DNA from 3 places in the Saccharothrix sp. 6-C genome. Region 2 is predicted to be linked to each of the others. Evidence: riboswitches for the same ligand, from Rfam matches in the RefSeq annotation. Region 2 holds a riboswitch; each other region holds the start of a gene.
What was found. Region 2 has a riboswitch for S-adenosylmethionine ahead of thrC (threonine synthase). Riboswitches for the same ligand answer to the same signal wherever they lie in the genome.
Positions count from the first base shown of each region.

Region 1 (4,188 bases), 770 kb from region 2:
GATCCGCACGACCGCCGTGACCGTCGAGGAGCTGCTGAAGGGCGAGAACCTGTCGCTCGGCCCCGACGACAAGCTCGAGACCGCGTTCGACCTGCGCGTCACCAACGGCGCCGAGGTCCACATCACGCGCACCGGCGTGTCGGTGATCAACGCGACGGAGGCCGTCCAGCCGCCCGTCGAGGAGGTCAAGGACGACGCCATGATGAAGGGCCAGAAAGAGGTCCTGGACCCGGGCGAGGCCGGCGAGCAGATCGTCACCTACCGCGTCACGGTGAAGAACGGCGCCGAGGTGGGCCGCGAGAAGCTGGGCGCGAAGGTCACCAAGGAGCCGAAGCCGAAGAAGGTCAAGGTCGGCACCAAGCTCCCGCCCGACGGCGCGGTCTGGGACCAGTTGGCGCAGTGCGAGGCCACCGGCAACTGGGCCATCAACACCGGCAACGGCTACTACGGCGGCCTGCAGTTCAACAAGGGCACCTGGGACGCCTACGGCGGCGCCCAGTACGCCGCCTACCCGCACCAGGCGACCCGCGAGCAGCAGATCGCCGTCGCCACCAAGCTCCGCGACGCGCGCGGCGGCTACTCGGCGTGGCCCCACTGCCAGTCGAAGCTCGGCCTGCCGTAACCCGGCGCCGCCCGCGACCGCGCGTCGTGGGCGATGAGCGGTGGTGGAGAATGGGTCGGGTGACTGAGGATTCGACGTCGGCAGGGCACGGGAGTCACCTCCTGGGCCCGGCCGACGTCCGCCGGCTGGCCGCCGAGCTGGACATCCGCCCCACGAAGAAGCTGGGGCAGAACTTCGTGCACGACCCGAACACGGTGCGGCGCATCGTGTCGGCGGCCGACCTGCGCCCGGACGACGTGGTGCTCGAGGTGGGCCCCGGCCTGGGCTCGCTGACGCTGGCGTTGCTGCCCTCCTGTCGCGCGCTGGTGGCCGTGGAGATCGACGGCGTGCTGGCCGACCGCCTGCCGGTCACCGTGGCGGAGCGGGCGCCCGGGCTGGCCGAGCGGCTGTCCGTCGTGCACGCCGACGCGATGCGCGTGACCCCGGAGCAGCTCCCGGTCGCGCCGACCGCCCTGGTGGCGAACCTGCCGTACAACGTGGCCGTGCCCGTGGTGCTGCACCTGCTGGCCGTGCTGCCGTCGTTGCGCACGGGCCTGGTGATGGTGCAGTCCGAGGTGGCCGACCGGATGGCCGCCGGTCCCGGCAGCAAGGTCTACGGCGTGCCCAGCGTGAAGCTCGCCTGGTACGCCGACGCCCGCCGGGCCGGTCCCGTGCCGCGCTCGGTGTTCTGGCCCGTGCCCAACGTCGACTCGGCGCTGGTCGCGTTCGACCGGCACGAGCCGCTGTCCACTGTGGACCCGAAGCGGCTGTTCTCGTTGGTGGACGCGGCCTTCGCGCAACGCCGCAAGATGCTGCGCGGCGCGCTGTCCGGTTGGGCCGGCTCCGCCGCCGAGGCCCAGCGGATGCTCGTCGAGGCGGGCGTCGACCCGGCGGTGCGCGGCGAACAACTGGCCGTCGGCGACTTCATCCGGATAGCCGAGGTCGCGTCCACTCGGTAGTCGTTGATCTTTCGGCCGAAAGTGTGATTTGCCGGACGATCCTGTTTCAGGCTTGCGTCAGCCGGTCCCGGTCGGGTCTACTCGTGGTGCCATCCCGAGCGGCCGAGAGACCTGGCTCCACGACGCCGCAGCAACCACCCCTCCACGGGGGCAGGTGCTTCCGCCAGGAACGATGGAGGATCACGTGCCCAGGATGCGAATGCTCACCCGCCGGCGGGTCGTCGACCACGGCCGCCGGACCTCCTCGGCCTGTCGCAGCCGCTGAACAGCCGAAAGCGCCTCGAATTCCCGCGTCCTCCATCCAGGACACCTTTCCGAGCTGAGCCGTCGGTCGCGCGCGCCAAGGGCGCGCGCCGCCGCATGCCGTCGTGGAGCGAAACGTGATCACTGTCGAGAACCTCACCAAGACCTTCCCCGGGAGTACCGGGCAGGTTCGCGCGCTGGACGGCGTGAACCTGGACGTCGCCGCGGGCACCGTCCTCGGCGTCGTCGGCCCCAGCGGGGCGGGCAAGTCCACCCTGGCCCGGTGCGTCGCGCTCCTGGAGCGCCCCGACAGCGGCGCGATCCGCGTCGACGGCACCGACCTCGTCTCGCTCGACGGCACCGCGCTGCGCGCCGCCCGCCGGCAGATCGGCGTGGTGCCGCAGGGCGACTCCCTGTTGCGCCAGCGCACCGCCGCGGGCAACGTCGCGCTGCCGCTGGAAGCCGCGGGCGTCGCCGGGCCCCAGCGCCGCACCCGCGTCGCCGAGCTCCTCGACCTCGTCGGCCTCACCGACAAGGCCGGCTCGTACCCCGACCAGCTCTCCGGCGGGCAGCGCCAGCGCATCGCGGTCGCCCGGGCGCTCGCCGCGTCGCCGTCCGTGCTGCTGGCCGACGAGCCGACGTCCGCGCTCGACCCCGACACCACCGGCTCCGTGCTCGCCGTGCTCGACCGGGCGCGCGCCGAGCTCGGCGTGACGGTCCTCGTGGTCACGCACGACATGGGCGTGGTCCGGAAGATCTGCGACGACGTCGCGGTGCTGGAGGACGGCCGCGTGGTGGAGCACGGCAAGGTGCTCGACCTGGTGTCGGACGCCGCGAGCCGCACGGCCGCGTCGCTGCTGCCCGCCGTGGACCAGAACCCGGCCCTGGAAGGCTCGTTCGACCGGGTCGCGGACGTCGTGCTGATCGGCTTCGCCGCCGTGGGCGCGCTGCTGCCCGAGGCCACCAGCCGGTTCGGCGTGGAGCTGAACCTGCTCGGCGGCGGCCTCACCAGGCTCGGCGAGACCCCGGTGGCGCGGTTCCGCGTCGGCCTGAAGGGCGAGCGCGCCGACTCGGCGCTGGAGTGGATCTCCGAAGCGGGCGGCTCGGTGCGCCGGACCCTCTCGGGTCCCCAGGGAGTAGCTGCGTGAGGTCCGCAACACCCTGGTCCATCGTGTTCGACGACGTGCTGGTCGCCACCGGCGAGACGTTGTACATGGTGGTCGTCTCCACCCTGATCGCCGTTGCGCTCGGAGCGCCCGTCGGCGTCTGGCTTCAGCTCACCGCACCCGGTGGGCTGAAGCCCCGGCCGGTGCTGCACAAGGTGCTCGGGTTCGTCGTGGACCTGGGCCGCTCCATGCCGTTCCTGGTCCTGCTGGTGGTGCTGACGTCGCTGACGAGGCTGCTGCTAGGCAGCACCATCGGGCCGACCGCGGCCATCGTGCCGCTCGCCGTGGGCGCGATCCCGTTCGTCGGCAGGCTGGTCCAGAACGTGCTGGCCGAGGTGCACGTGTCGGTGGTCGAGGCCGCCGTCACCACCGGGTCGTCCACGCTGCGGATCGTGCGCAGCGTGCTGCTCCGCGAGTCGTTGCCCGCCCTGGTCAACGCCATCGGCGTGACCGCGATCGCCCTGCTGGGCTACTCGGCGATGGCCGGCGTGGTCGGCGGCGGCGGGCTCGGCGACCTCGCCGTGCGCATGGGCTACCAGCGGTTCAACGACCGCTACCTGTGGAGCACGGTCGTCGTGCTGGCCGTCATCGCCACCGCGATCCAGTTCACCACCAACCGCGTGGCCCGCGGCGTCGACCGCCGCCGCACCGCGTCCGTCTGATCGCCTTCCTCCTCACCTAAGGAACGACATGCGTATTCGTGCTGCCCTGCTGGCCGTGCTGCTGACCGCGGTGGGCTGCGGTAGTGGCGACACCGGCGCCGCGTCCGACCCCGACGCGCCGCTCAAGGTGGGCGTGAGCCCCGTGCCGCACGCGCAGGTGCTCCAGTACGTCGCGGACAACCTCGCCGCGGCCAAGGGGCTCGAGATCGAGGTCGTCGAGTTCACCGACTACGTGCAGCCGAACACGGCGCTCGTCGACGGGTCGCTGGACGCGAACTACTTCCAGACCGTGCCGTACCTGGACACGTTCAAGGCGGAGAGCGGCGCGACGCTGGAGTGGATCGGGCCGGTGCACCTCGAACCGCTCGGCGTGTACTCGAAGAAGCACAAGTCGCTGGCCGACCTGCCCTCCGGCGCGCGCGTGGCGGTGGCCAACGACGCGACGAACGAGGCACGCGGCCTCCAGTTGTTGCAGGCCAACGGCCTGATCAAGCTGGCGCCGGGCAAGGAGAAGACGGCGACTGTCCGGGACGTCGCGGAGAACCCGCGCGGGCTGG
Region 1 is NZ_CP064192.1:96,488-100,675, forward strand. Features, by position in the region: gene IOD16_RS00480 (resuscitation-promoting factor) at 1-622, shown strand, start outside; gene rsmA (16S rRNA (adenine(1518)-N(6)/adenine(1519)-N(6))-dimethyltransferase RsmA) at 682-1,560, shown strand; SAM riboswitch class I at 1,647-1,739, shown strand; gene IOD16_RS00490 (methionine ABC transporter ATP-binding protein) at 1,941-2,951, shown strand; gene IOD16_RS00495 (methionine ABC transporter permease) at 2,948-3,631, shown strand; gene IOD16_RS00500 (MetQ/NlpA family ABC transporter substrate-binding protein) at 3,660-4,188, shown strand, end outside.
Region 1: another riboswitch for S-adenosylmethionine. It lies ahead of IOD16_RS00490 (methionine ABC transporter ATP-binding protein); the one in region 2 lies ahead of thrC (threonine synthase).

Region 2 (4,188 bases):
GGGCCGACGTGCTCAAGGTGCCGCACCACGGGTCGCGGTACTCGTCACCGGCGTTCCTCGCGGCGGTCCGGCCGCGGATCGCGCTGGTGAGCGTCGGCGCGGACAACCGCTACGGCCACCCCAGCGGGGTGCTCGTCGACGCGTTGACGAGCCGAGGCGCGCTGGTGCTGCGCACGGACCGGGACGGCGACACCGCCGTCCTGGCAGGCCCGGACGGGCCGCGGGTCGCCCGCAGGAGCGGCGGCCGACACCACCACGGACAAGGGGACAACGATGAAGAACGACGTCTGGATCCGACTGCACTCCGGCTGGTCGCCCCAAGAGGACAACCGGGCCGTGGCGTGGGCGCTGTGGCAACCCGGCTACACCGCCCAACCCTGGCCGAGCGAGGAGCTCCGGCCCGCGTTCACCTACTACGTCTGCGAGGAGCTGCCCGGCGGCGAGCGCGGCATCGTCGCCAGGGCGACGGCCACCGGCGTGATCCGCCTGGCGCAGGTCTTCTCCGCGGACAGCGCCTACCGCCTGATCGCCGACGGCCTGTTCGACGCGGACCTCGCCATCCCGCCGGAGGCGTGGCACGCCGAGCGCTACAACCAGGAGAAGGCGAAACGGCCCTGGCCGCAGATGCTCACCGCCTGGCGCGTGGCCACCGAACCGGTCGGTCCGCACGTCCTGCCGGAGCTGACCGCATTCCCCCGGACCGGGTGGCTGCGCTCGTCCAGGATCGCCCTGTGACCACCACCGCGGACGGGAGAGCACCGGTGGGGAGAACGACAGCCGGGGCGACCGGTGTGCCGCGACCAAGGTGGCCCGCGCTCGGCCGACCACCGCCGATCCGGTCGTCGGCGGGCTGACCGCCACCGTTCACGCCCGGGGTCGGGCCCCAGGCGTGAACGGGCGGAACGGGGTCAGTCCTGGAGGGCCTTCAGGACGGCTTCGGCCGACGGCGGGACGTTGGCGCGGGGGCCGACGCGGTCACCGAGGGCGTCCAGGGTCTTGAGGCCGTCGCCGGTGATCAGGAGCACGGTCTCGCCGTCCGGGTCCAGCTGACCGGTCTCGATGAGCTTCTTCGCGGTCGCGACGGTGACGCCGCCGGCGGTCTCCGCGAAGATGCCCTCGGTCCGGGCCAGGAGGCGGATGCCCTCGACGACCTCTTCGTCGGTGACGTCCTCGATCGCGCCGTTGGTGCGGCGGACGGCGTCCAGCACGTAGGGGCCGTCGGCGGGGGCGCCGATCGCCAGCGACTTGGCGATGGTGTCCGGGCGGACCGGGGTGACCACGTCGTGGCCCGCCTTGAAGGCGGCCGCGACGGGGGAGCAGCCGGTGGCCTGCGCGCCGAACACGCGGTACGGGGTCTGCTCGACCAGGTCGAGGTCGCCCAGCTCGCGGAAGGCCTTGTCCACCTTGGTCAACTGGGAGCCGGACGCGATCGGCACCACGATCTGGTCGGGCAGGCGCCAGCCGAGCTGTTCGGCGACCTCGTACCCGAGCGTCTTGGAGCCCTCGGCGTAGTAGGGGCGGACGTTGACGTTGACGAACGCCCAGTCCTCGTGCTCGGCGGCCAGTTCCTGCGCGAGCCGGTTCACGTCGTCGTAGTTGCCGTCGACGGTGATCAGGTTGCCGCCGTAGACGGCGGTCATGAGGATCTTCGCCCGCTCCAGCGTGGACGGCACCAGGACCACCGACTGCCAGCCCGCGCGGGCGGCGGCGGCGGCGACGGCGTTGGCCAGGTTGCCGGTGGAGGGGCAGGCCAGGACCTTGAAGCCGAGTTCGCGGGCGGCGGCGAGGGCGACGCCGACGACGCGGTCCTTGAACGAGTGGGTCGGGTTGCCGGTGTCGTCCTTCACCCACACCTTGCGCACGCCGAGGGCCTTGGCGAGGCGGTCGGCCTCGACCAGGCGGGTGCCGCCGGGGTTGGTGTTGGGGTGCGACTCGACGGTGGTCGGCACGGGGAGCAGGCCGCGGTAGCGCCAGATCGACCGGGGGCCCGCCTCGATGTCCTCGCGGCGGATCCGACCGAAGTCGTAGGCCACTTCCAGCGGCCCGAAACACTCGAGACAGGCGTACTCGGCGGCGAGCGGTGTCTGGTGGCCGCATTCACGACACGACAGCGCGCGGGCGGGACCGAGGTCGAAGGAGGTGGTGGCCGAGGGCACACTGACAGCAGTCATCGCGAGGTATCTCCTCATCTTTCCCGCGCACCGCGGGTCGGAATTGGCACCGTGATCGCCAGCGGACGCTGTGCGACGGGTTGCCGGGGCTTCTACGGGCCGATCCCTCTGCCCCTCTGGATGAGCGGTATTCAGTTATGGCCCTCAACTTACGTCACGATCCCGACCCTCAGCCAGAGACGTCCACCATCCGGACGTCTGCCGGCCGTGGGAGGATCGCGCCGTGAGTGCGCCCGCTGACACGCCCGACGCCGTGCACCTGATCCTCGGCGAGGAGGAGTTGCTGGTCGAGCGCGCGGTGCGCGGTGCGTTGGCGGCGGCGCGGAAAGCCGACCCGCAGGCCGACCTGACCCGCGTCCGCGTGACTGATCTCACCCCGCCTGAGCTGGCGGAACTGGTGAGCCCGTCGCTGTTCGCCGAGGGGCGGGTGGTCGCGCTGGAAGCCGCGCAGGAGTGCGGCAAGGAGATCGCCGACGCGGTCCTCGGCTACGCCAAGGCCCCGGCGGACGGGGTGACGGTGGTGGTCGTCCACAGTGGCGGCGGGCGCAGCAAGGCGGCCAAGGAGCTGCCCGCGGCGCTGCGCAAGGCCGGCGCCCGCGTGACCGAGTGCCCCAAGATCACCAAGGCGGCGGACCGGGAAGCGTTCGTGCGCAACGAGATCCGCGCGGCGGGCGGCGGGAAGGCCGACCCGGAGGCCGTGGCGGTGCTGATCGAGGCGGTGGGGTCGGACCTGCGCGAGCTGGCGGCGGCGGCCTCGCAGCTCGTCGCCGACACGGCCGGCAAGGTCGACGCCGAGGCGGTCCGCCGCTACCACCGCGGCCGGGCCGAGGTGACCGGGTTCGCGGTCGCGGAGAAGGCCGTGATGGGCGACCGGGCGGGTGCGCTGGAGGCGTTGCGGTGGGCGATCCAGCTCGGTGTGCCGCACGTGCTGGTCGCCGACGCGCTGGCCGACGCGGTGCGCACGATCGCGCGGGTCTCCGCGGTGGGCCGGGGTGACCCGTTCAAGCTGGCGGGCGAGCTGGGCATGCCGCCGTGGAAGGTGAAGAAGGCCCAGGGCCAGTCGCGTGGCTGGGAGGAGCGGGGGCTCGCGGCCGCGATGACGGTGGTCGCGGACCTGAACGCCGACGTCAAGGGCGTCGCCGCCGACTCCGGCTACGCCCTGGAACGTGCGGTGCTGAAGATCGTCGCCGCCCACGGCCGCCGCTGAGCGCTGGGTCGCCGGCCGGTGCTGCCGGGCCGCTGAGCGCCAGGTGGCCGGCCCGTCGGGGGCGGAGACGAAAAGTGCCGCCCACCCCGCGTGGGGGTGGGCGGCACTTCAGCGTGAAGACCAGATCAGATCTGGTTGGCGCGCCGCGCCAGCGCCGACTTCTTGTTGGCGGCCTGGTTGGAGTGGATCACTCCCTTGGAGACGGCCTTGTCGAGCTTGCGGGACGCGTCCTGCGCCAGCGCGACAGCCTTCTCCTTGTCACCGGCCTCGGCGGCCTCACGGAACTTGCGGATGGCGGTCTTGAGGGACGACTTGACGGCCTTGTTGCGCAGGCGCGCCTTCTCGTTCGTCTTGATCCGCTTCATCTGGGACTTGATGTTCGCCACGCGAAAGCCACCTTTTCCTCGGTCTCGGAGTCGCACCGCGCTTGTCACCGGCTCCGCCCCACGGGGGGACGGTTTTCCTCCACAGCGGAATGCCGCGCGGGTACGACCGAGAAGGTTATCAGGGCAGCTCACCGCACCGTGAATCGAGCCCTCCCGTCGCCGACCACGACCTCGTAGCCACCCCGGGCGACCTCCGGCTTGCCCGAGCCGTCCATGTCGCCCGCCGTCACCGCGAGCCGCTGCACGTCGAACGTCACCTCGACCGCCCGCTGCTCGCCCGCCTTCAACGCCACCCGGGTGAAGCCGACCAGGCGCTGCGGGGCGGTGAGCACCTTGCTCACGGGCTGGTGCACGTACACCGGCACGACGAGCGTGCCGTCCCGGGAGCCGGTGTTGGCGACGGTCACCGACACCTTCACCTGGT
Region 2 is NZ_CP064192.1:864,031-868,218, forward strand. Features, by position in the region: gene IOD16_RS03995 (DNA internalization-related competence protein ComEC/Rec2) at 1-854, shown strand, start outside; gene thrC (threonine synthase) at 909-2,171, opposite strand; SAM riboswitch class I at 2,183-2,298, opposite strand; gene holA (DNA polymerase III subunit delta) at 2,395-3,378, shown strand; gene rpsT (30S ribosomal protein S20) at 3,504-3,764, opposite strand; gene IOD16_RS04015 (glycoside hydrolase family 3 N-terminal domain-containing protein) at 3,893-4,188, opposite strand, start outside.

Region 3 (4,188 bases), 3.1 Mb from region 2:
GGTCGGCCTGGACGGCGGAGACCGGGATGTTCGGCCCGGCCAGGGCGGTCGGCGGCGCGGCGGTGGCCGAGCCGAGGCCTGAGCCGAGGAGCGCGCCGGTGGTGACCAGCGCGATGGAGATCGTTCGCAACTTCACGGTGTCTCCCGCGGGGATGGGTGTCTCTCGGAGGGAACGGGGGAGTTGACCGGGGCGGCGGACCCTGTTGTCAACATGCACGGTTTCGCATGGTTCGCGCTAGCGACGTTCGGCTGGTGACGCTCCGTGCGGTGCCGGATTCGTCCATTTCGGTATCACCGGGGAGAATGACCCTGTCGGGTGACGGAGCGGTGATGTGGAGGTCGAGTGGGCGATGTGACGGGCTACCTGGGCATCGCCGCCGCGGTCCTGCTGCTCTCGGTCATCGCGGTCAGGGTCTCGATCAGGCTCGGTCTGCCGTCCCTCCTGCTCTACCTCGGCATCGGCGTGCTGCTCGGCGAAGCCGTGGTGGGCATCCAGTTCGAGGACGCCGACCTGACCCGCTCGCTCGGCACGGTCGCGCTCGTGCTGATCCTCACCGAGGGCGGCCTGACCACCCGGTGGACCGCGGTGAAACCCGCGCTGGGCCTCGGCATCACGCTGTCGACCGTCGCCGTCGGCGTGAGCATCGCGGTCACCGGGTTCGGGCTGCACTTCCTGCTGGACATGGACTGGCGCACGGCGCTGCTGTGGGGCGCGGTGCTGTCGTCCACCGACGCCGCGGCCGTGTTCAGCGTGTTGCGCGGGGTGGGCGTGGGCAAGCGGCTCATCGGCGCGCTGGAGCTGGAGTCCGGCATCAACGACGCGCCGGTCTACATCGCCGTCGTGCTGCTCGCCGCGCCGGACCCGATCTCGTGGACCGCGCCGCTGCTGATGGGCTACGAGCTGATCGCGGGCGGGGTGATCGGCATCGTGCTCGGCTGGCTCGGCGGCGTCGGCCTGCGCCGGGCAGCGCTGCCCGCCACCGGCCTGTACCCGCTGGCCACGGTCGCGGTGTGCCTGCTCGCCTACACCGTCGGCGACCTCGCGCACGCGTCCGGCTTCCTCGCCGTCTACATCGCCGCGCTGGTGCTCGGCAACGCCCGCCTGCCGCACCGGGCCGACACCCTCTCCTTCGCCGAGGGCCTGGGCTGGATCGCGCAGATCGGCCTGTTCGTGCTGCTCGGGCTCTACGCCTCGCCGGGCCGGCTGCTCGACGCGCTGGTGCCCGCGCTGGTGGCGGGCGCGGTGCTGGTGCTGCTCGCCCGACCGCTGTCGGTGCTGTTCGCGGCGGCGCCGTTCCGGGTGCCGTGGCGGGAACAGGTGTTCATCTCGTGGTCCGGGCTGCGCGGCGCCGTGCCGATCGTGTTCGCCCTGATCCCGTTGATCCAGGGCGTCCAGGGGGCGCAGCAGCTGGTCGACGCGGTGTTCGTGCTGGTCGTGGTGCTGACCCTGGTGCAGGGCACGTCCCTGCCGTGGCTGGCCAAGTGGCTGGGGCTGGTCAAGTCCGGCGAGGCGCACGAGGTGCAGGTCGACTCGTCGGCGCTGGACGACCTCGGCGCGGAGCTGCTGCAGGTGCGCATCCAGCCCGGCTCCAAGCTGCACGGCGTGTACCTGTCGGAGCTGCGGCTGCCGCCGGGCTCGTCGGTGAGCCTCGTGGTGCGCGACGACAACGGCTTCACGCCGCAGCCGACGACCCGGTTGCAGGAGCACGACCAGCTGCTGGTGGTGTGCACCGAGGCCATGCGCACGGCGACCGAGGACCGCATCCGGGCCGTGGACCGGGCGGGCCGGTTCGCGCGCTGGAAGGGCGACGTCGGCCGACCGTGACACGGGCGGCGCGCCGGCCCGCGCGTGGCGCTCCCAGGATGTGAACGCCCCTCGACGCAGGCGCGCGGGCCGGGTTACCTTCGACGCGAAGGTCATGAGTGCCAGCGCTAAGCCCGGGCTTGCTGGCCGGCAACCCTCCTACCGCGGTGGGGTGCCCCTGGTGAGGACCTGGCCTGGCGCGCAGGGCGCCCGGCAAGCGCGGGCTCCCTCCCACGGGTGTCCCGGGACCCCCGGAGGGCGTCATGACGATCGCAGTTCCCGTCACCACCACCACCGCTGCCCTTCCCCGCGTCGTCGGCGCGTCGCTGCGCGTGCCGCTGGTCACCGGTGAGCGCGTGGAGTACGCCAACCTCGACCACGCGGCCAGCGCGCCCTGCCTGGAGCAGGTCCGCGACGCCGTCGACGAGGTGCTGCCCTGGTACGCCAGCGTGCACCGCGGCGCGGGCTTCGCCTCGCAGGTCAGCACGAAGGTCTACGAGCAGGCCCGCTCGTCGGTCCGCCGGTTCCTCAACGCCCGCGACAGCGACGCCGTCGTGTTCGCCCGCAACACGACCGACGCGCTGAACCTGCTGGCCAGGAGCCTGCCCAAGCGGACCGCCGTGATCCTGTTCGACACCGAGCACCACGCCGCGCTGCTGCCGTGGCGCGGCCCGAACGTGCGCCGGCTGCGCACGCCCGCCTCACCCGACCAGGCCGTGCTGGAGCTGGACCGGGCGCTGCGCGAGGCGCCGGTCGGCCCGCGGCTGGTCGTGGTGACCGGCGCGTCCAACGTGACCGGCGAGATCTGGCCGGTGGCCGAGCTGTCCCGGGTGGCCCGCGCGCACGGCGCCCGGATCGCCCTGGACGCAGCCCAGCTCGCGCCGCACCGGCCGGTGGACGTGCGCGCCCTGGACGTGGACTACACCGTGCTGTCGGGGCACAAGGTCTACGCGCCGTTCGGCGCCGGTGCGCTGGTCGGCCGGTCCGACTGGTTGCAGGCCGCCGAGCCGTACCTGGTCGGCGGCGGTGCGACGGCCCGCGTCACCGACCACGGCGACCGGCTGGGCGTGGCCTGGTCGGCGGTGCCGGAGCGGCACGAGGCGGGCACGCCGAACGTGGTGGGCGTGCACGCGCTGGCCGTGGCGTGCGACGTGCTGGGCAGGCACTGGGAGCAGACCACCGAGCACGAGCGCGTGCTGCTGGCGAGGCTGCGGGAAGGCCTGAGGACCGTTCCCGGCGTGCACGAGCTGACGCTGTTCGGCTCGGACCGGGACCGCGTGGGCGTGGTCAGCTTCACCGTCGGCGGCCAGGACGCCGGCTACCTGGCCGCCGTGCTGTCGGCCGAGCACGGCATCGGCGTGCGCGACGGCGCGTTCTGCGCCCACGTGGCCGTGCACCGCCTCACCCGCGGTGAACGCGCGCTGCGGGCGTCCATCGGGCTCGGCACCACCGAGGAGCACGTGGACCGGTTCGTGGCCGCGTTGCGCACGCTCGTCGTCGAGGGCTCGCGGTGGGAGTACGAGCTCCGCGACGGCCGTTGGACGCCCTCGGACGACCAGCGCGCGCTCCCGCCGTTCCTGCGCTGACTCCGATGCTGGACAATGGCCCGGTGAGCACCGATCCCAACACCGAGCCGGACACGCCGGACGAGCCGGACGCACCGCTGCCGAAGCGACGGGTCCTGCTGCTGGCCGTCATCGCGCCGCTGGTGTTGGCGCTCGACCTGGTCACCAAGATCATCGCGGTGGACAACCTGGAGGGGCGCGACCCGGTCGAGCTGCTCGGCGGCCTGCTCTACCTGCCGCTGATCCGCAACACCGGCGCCGCGTTCGGCCTGGCCGAGGGCTGGACGGTGATCCTCGCCCTCATCGCGGCCGGTGTCGTCGTGTTCATCCTGTGGATCGCGCGCCGGCTGCGGTCGGTCGGCTGGGCCATCGGCCTCGGCCTGGTCCTCGGCGGCGCGATGGGCAACCTGGTCGACCGGATCTTCCGGGCGCCCGGCCCGCTGCGCGGCGGCGTCGTCGACTTCATCTCGGTGCTCGACCCGTGGGGCAACTTCTTCCCCGTGTTCAACCTCGCGGACTCCGCCATCTGCGTGGGCGGCGGCGTGATCGTGCTGATGGCGTTGCTCCAGCGCGACTATGACGGCACCCGCGTGGAGAAGAAGTCCAGCGAGAAGAAGGCGGGCGCATGAGCGGCGACTACCGATCCCTCCCGGTGCCCGACGGCTTGGACGGGATGAGGGTCGACGCCGGGCTGGCCAAGCTCCTCGGCCTGTCGCGCACCGTGGTGGCCGCGTTGACCGAATCGGGTGACGTCGTGCTCGACGGCCGGCCCGCCGGCAAGTCGGACCGGCTGATCTCCGGCTCCGTGCTGGAGGTCAC
Region 3 is NZ_CP064192.1:6,776,495-6,780,682, reverse strand. Features, by position in the region: gene IOD16_RS28625 (M28 family metallopeptidase) at 1-136, opposite strand, end outside; gene IOD16_RS28620 (potassium/proton antiporter) at 344-1,825, shown strand; SAM riboswitch class IV at 1,916-2,030, shown strand; gene IOD16_RS28615 (aminotransferase class V-fold PLP-dependent enzyme) at 2,068-3,390, shown strand; gene lspA (signal peptidase II) at 3,414-3,998, shown strand; gene IOD16_RS28605 (RluA family pseudouridine synthase) at 3,995-4,188, shown strand, end outside.
Region 3: another riboswitch for S-adenosylmethionine. It lies ahead of IOD16_RS28615 (aminotransferase class V-fold PLP-dependent enzyme); the one in region 2 lies ahead of thrC (threonine synthase).